DNA from 2 places in the Roseateles sp. P5_B10 genome. Region 1 is predicted to be linked to the other one. Evidence: riboswitches for the same ligand, from Rfam matches in the RefSeq annotation. Region 1 holds a riboswitch; the other holds the start of a gene.
What was found. A riboswitch is a leader RNA that binds a small molecule or an ion and turns the genes downstream of it on or off. The one in region 1 is predicted to bind cyclic di-GMP.
Positions count from the first base shown of each region.

Region 1 (2,461 bases):
GGCGACGCGGCCCACGCCGAGGCCTATGCCCGCCTGGGCCGCATGCGCCGCGCCGCCGAGGACAGCATGCAGGGCAAATACGCCGGTGCCGCCGCCTTCGGCCGGGTGGGCGAATGGCTGAGCCAGCCTTTTGCGCTCGCCGTGTCGGCCTGGCAGCGCCATGTCGTCGCGCAGGCCGAACCGACGGGCCAGAGCGCCATGCGCCGCGCCGAGATCGTGCTGCATGGCCGGCAGCACTGGCTGCACCAGAGCCTGGGCGCCGTGATGGCCGTGGGCATCGCCGCGCTGAGCTTCTTCATCGCGTTTGCGCTGGCCGGCCAGGGCCTGCAGGACAACTGGACCAAAGGCGCCTACGGCATGGCCATCGGCCTGGCGAGCATCGGCTTCAACCCTTGCTTCACCCTGCCCAACATGCTCTGGCACAGCCGCCGCGAACAGGCCCTGATGCGGCTGCTGCCAGGCCTGCCGCAGGGAGAGGCGCTGAACCGCGCGGTTGCGCTGATGCAGTTGCGCCACGCCCTGGTTGCCTGGGCGCTGACGACCGCCGGCCTGGGCCTGCTGGCCTGGGCCGCGAACAATGCCGCACTGCTGTGCCTGGCCTTTGGCGCCCTGCCACTGAGCACCGGCTGGCTGCTGCGCGCGCCTTCGCGCATGAAGTCGCCCACGGCCTGGACCACCGTCGTGCCCATCCTGGCCTTCATGCTGATGGGCTGGGGCATGTTCCTGCTGCAAAAGGATCTGGGCGCGCCGCTGCCTCTGCTGGCAGGCATCAGTGTTGCGCTCAGCGCCGCGCTGGGCGCATGGCGCTGGCGCACGCTGAGCGCTGCGCCAACGGCCTTGCCGGCCGGTCGCTTGAGCTGAAAACGCTCGGCGCAAGCCCGCCGCAAGCTTCAAAAACCGCTCGTCGCGGGCCTCGCGCCGCTCGCCGGGCGGGGGTCTCGGTTCGTGAACTGACGCACGGACAAAACACGGCTTACATCCGCACACTGCGTCCCATGCAGTCGGCAAACCCGTCGAAAGGCGGGGACGCAAAGCCACCGGTCTTCGTGCTCTGACAGGAGCAAAAGACAGCGGGGCCGCCCTGGGCGGACAAGGACATGTCCGCAGCGTGGCACACGGGGAGGTGCCGGCTACTGCCCAGTAGCCCCACCCTTTGCATCAACCCGAAAGACCACGCCATGAAGTACCAAGCCATTGCCTTCGCTGCCCTCGCCCTGTTCGCCCAGGCCAGCTTCGCCGCCGACCCGACGGCCCAGCTCACCGGCCTCGTGCGCATCGTCAAGAGCGACGGCCAGACCGTCCTCGCCCAGGCCGCGCCCATGCTCGTCGCCGCCAACGGCACGGCCACGGGCGCCATGCCCCAGATCACCGTCAGCGAGAAGGATGCCTTCATCTCCAGCCTCGGCCGCTGCGCCTTCAACTTCAAATACGACGAGGTCAGCGCCTCGGCCGTGGCCACCAGCACCAACCGCATCTACAGCAACGACACACTGATCGCGCAGAACACGRAAATCGCGCTGACGCCCAAGGTCGTCAAGACGATCTGGACCCAGCCCTATCTCTTCGCCGGCACGAACAACGTGAAAGTCGTCGTCAATGTCGACGGCGTGCCGAGCACGGGCTGGGTGCGCATCAACGTGAGCGGCACCTGCGGCAAGCCCGCCGCGGCACCAGCTCCGGCACCCGTGGCCGCACCGCCCGCACCGGCCCCATCGCCCGCTCCCGCACCGGTCGTCTATGTCCAGCCCGGCTCGGGCGACTGGAACAACCTCAACAACGCCTGGGGCTACAGCAACTACGCGGCAACCCAGCTCAAGGGCAAGGGCTATGCGAAGTACGCCGAGATCGTGCGCCTGAACGCCGCCCTCACGACGGCGATCAACGCCAAGAAGATCTCGACCGGTGACTACGGCAGCCTGATGGCGGCCTGGAACGCACTGATGGCCGACCCCGCCTTCAAGGCCGCGATGGCGGCCATCGTGCCGACACCAGGCGTCAAGTAAAGACCCCTCGTCCAGTCCCGCTCCGCTGAACACGAGCGGGCCTAACCGGCCCCCCGAGGGGGCGGCGATGCTTGGCGGCATTGAGCCGCAAGCACATCGCCATGGCGGGCCGGTTAGGGGCGGCCCGTCGCTCGGCCCGAGCGCACCACGTTACTGGTTGATTTCCGGCTCGGCCAGCTGGGCCAGCAGGGTCAGCGACTCCTGCCAACCCAGGTAGCAGGCCTCGGCCGGGATCATGGCCGGGATGCCTTCCTGCTTGATGTGCACCTCGGTGCCGCAGAACACGGCGCGCAGCTCGACGGTCGTCGTCATCTCGCCGGGCAGGTTGGGGTCGTCGAAAGCCGCCGTGTAGCGCAGCTTCTGGCCGGGCACCAGTTCCAGGTAACGGCCGCCAAAGCTGTGGCCGCCGCCGGTCGTGAAGTTGGTGAACGACATCTTGTATGTGCCGCCCACCTTGG
Region 1 covers NZ_JBFULE010000001.1:42,057-44,517, reverse strand. Annotated here, with positions in the region: gene AC1DU6_RS00265 (hypothetical protein) at 1-861, shown strand, start outside; cyclic di-GMP riboswitch class I at 994-1,084, shown strand; gene AC1DU6_RS00260 (hypothetical protein) at 1,179-2,003, shown strand; gene AC1DU6_RS00255 (SRPBCC family protein) at 2,154-2,461, opposite strand, start outside.

Region 2 (2,461 bases), on a different contig from region 1:
ACGAGATGGAGGTCTGCACGCTGGCCGGCAACACGCTGTGGGTGCAGATCATTGCCTACGTGTCCAACCCCGAGGAGCCGACAGCGGGCACCTGGTGGCTGCTGCAGGACCGCACGGAGGTGCGCCGCGTGCAGCGTGAGCTGGAGCTCAACTACGAGCGCATCAAGCAGACCAACAACCGGCTCGAGGAAGCGCAGAACCAGCTGCTGCAGGCCGAGAAGATGGCCTCCATCGGCCAGCTCGCCGCCGGTGTGGCCCACGAGATCAACAACCCGATCGGCTTTGTCAGCTCCAACCTCGGCTCGCTGCGCGGCTATGTCCAACCTGTCTTCGCGTTGCTCGCGCTGCTGAGGAAGACGCCGGCCGACGCGCTGCCGGGCGATGTGCGAGAAGAGCTGGACCGGGTGGATGCCGCCGTCGACCTGAGCTTCGTGCAGGAGGACCTGCCCCAGTTGCTCGACGAGAGCGAGGAGGGGCTGTCGCGGGTCAAGAAGATCGTGCAGGACCTCAAGGACTTCTCGCGCGTCGACCATGCCGATTGGCAGGACGCCGACCTCAATGCCGGGCTGGACTCGACGCTCAACGTCGTCATGAACGAGGTCAAGTACAAGGCCGAGGTTCGCAAGGACTATGCCGTGCTGCCCCCGGTGCACTGCATCGCCGCGCAGCTCAACCAGGTCTTCATGAATCTGATCGTCAATGCGGCCCATGCCATCAAGGAGCGGGGCACGATCACACTGACCACGCGCGCCGAGGATGGCTGGGTTCGCATCGAGATCGCAGACACGGGCAGCGGCATGAGCGAGGAGGTCAAGCGGCGCATCTTCGAGCCCTTCTTCACGACCAAACCCGTCGGCCAAGGGACGGGCCTGGGCCTGTCCCTGTCTTTTTCCATCGTGCAAAAGCACGGCGGTCGCATCGAAGTGGATTCCCAACCCGGCGTCGGCACGCGCTTCACGGTCTGGATCCCACTGCACCCGCCGCAGCCCGCCTGAGCTTTTGTGTCCTGCGTGACACAAAGCAACCACAGGGCAGTAACTCACGAAACGCAGACTGGCGGCATCGAAAGCTCGCGCTGCCCGCCGAGTCAGAAGTCACGCAGCGCCTTTGTCGGGCCCCGTATCTCGGCACCCCGGCGCCTAGACTGAACCTGTTTCACAACCCAGAGGGCAAACCCGTCGAAAGGCGGGGACGCAAAGCCACCGGCCTACAGCGCGCAAGCGCCACGGCAGCGGGGCCGCCAAGACCGGCAGGTCTTGATCGGCGTGGCCCTCCTTCGTACGAGAACCCGGCCATGCGCAGTACCCGCCCTGTCTCCTGGACTTCCTGGACCCTCAGCCTGCTGACCGCCGCGGCCCTCACCGCTTGTGGCGGTGGCAGCAGCGACAGCCCGACCGTCCAGGTCAGCGAGGCGGCCTCGGTCATCAACCTGACCGTTGATCTTGCCGATGGCGCCGCCGCCAGTGTCGAGGCTCAGCCCAGCTTCCACACCGCCGCCGTCGATCTCGAAGAACCCGACAACGGTGCCGCACCCCACCGCAGCAACGCCCTGGCCGGTGTCGCCACCCAAGGCCTGACACGCGACCGCCTGGACGACGCCATGCGGCCTCGCGCCTTCGCGGCGGGTGCAGGCGAAGCCGCCCCGATGGCGACGTCCACTGCGGTGACGACCTATACGCCGGCACAGATCCGCGCCGCCTACGCGCAGCCGGCCCTGCCCGCCAGCACCGCCGGCCTGACCGCCGCCCAGGCCGCCCAGCTCGGCGCCGGCCAGACCATCTACATCGTCAACGCCAAGCACGACCCCAACATCGCCGCCGAACTGGCCGCCTTCAACACCAAGTTCGCGCTGCCGACCTGCAGCTCGCGCATCCTGGCTGCCAACGCCAGCCTGCCGCTGGCCAAAGCCTCCGCGTCCAGCTGCGAGCTGGTCATTGCCTACAGCACGACCGCCGGCGCCCTGACCGCCACGGCGCCCGCCTATGACAGCGGCTGGGCCACCGAGATTGCGCTGGACGTGCAATGGGCCCACGCGACGGCACCGCTGGCGCGCCTCGTCCTCATCGAAGCGCCGGATGCCGGCGTCGGCAGCCTGTCCAAGGCCGTGGCCCTGGCCAACAAGATGGGCGCCGGCGTCGTGTCCATGAGCTTCGGCGCCGCCGAGGGCAGCTGGACGTCGAGCTATGACAGCGCCTTCGCCACCGCCGGCATGAGTTACCTGGCCGCCACCGGTGACAACGGCGCGGCCGTGTCCTGGCCTTCGGTATCGACCCGCGTCGTGGCCGTCGGCGGCACCACGCTGAGCTACAGCAGCGGTGCGCGCAGCGAAACCACCTGGACCGGCACCGGCGGCGGCACCAGCGCCTATGTGGCCCTGCCCAGCTACCAGAGCGGCACCATCGGCGGCTACGCCAAGCGCGCCGTCGCCGACGTCGCCTTCAACGCCGACCCCAACTCCGGC
Region 2 covers NZ_JBFULE010000040.1:68-2,528, reverse strand. Annotated here, with positions in the region: gene AC1DU6_RS05020 (ATP-binding protein) at 1-995, shown strand, start outside; cyclic di-GMP riboswitch class I at 1,159-1,245, shown strand; partial or broken gene AC1DU6_RS05015 (S8/S53 family peptidase) at 1,295-2,461, shown strand, end outside.
Region 2: another riboswitch for cyclic di-GMP. It lies ahead of AC1DU6_RS05015 (S8/S53 family peptidase); the one in region 1 lies ahead of AC1DU6_RS00260 (hypothetical protein).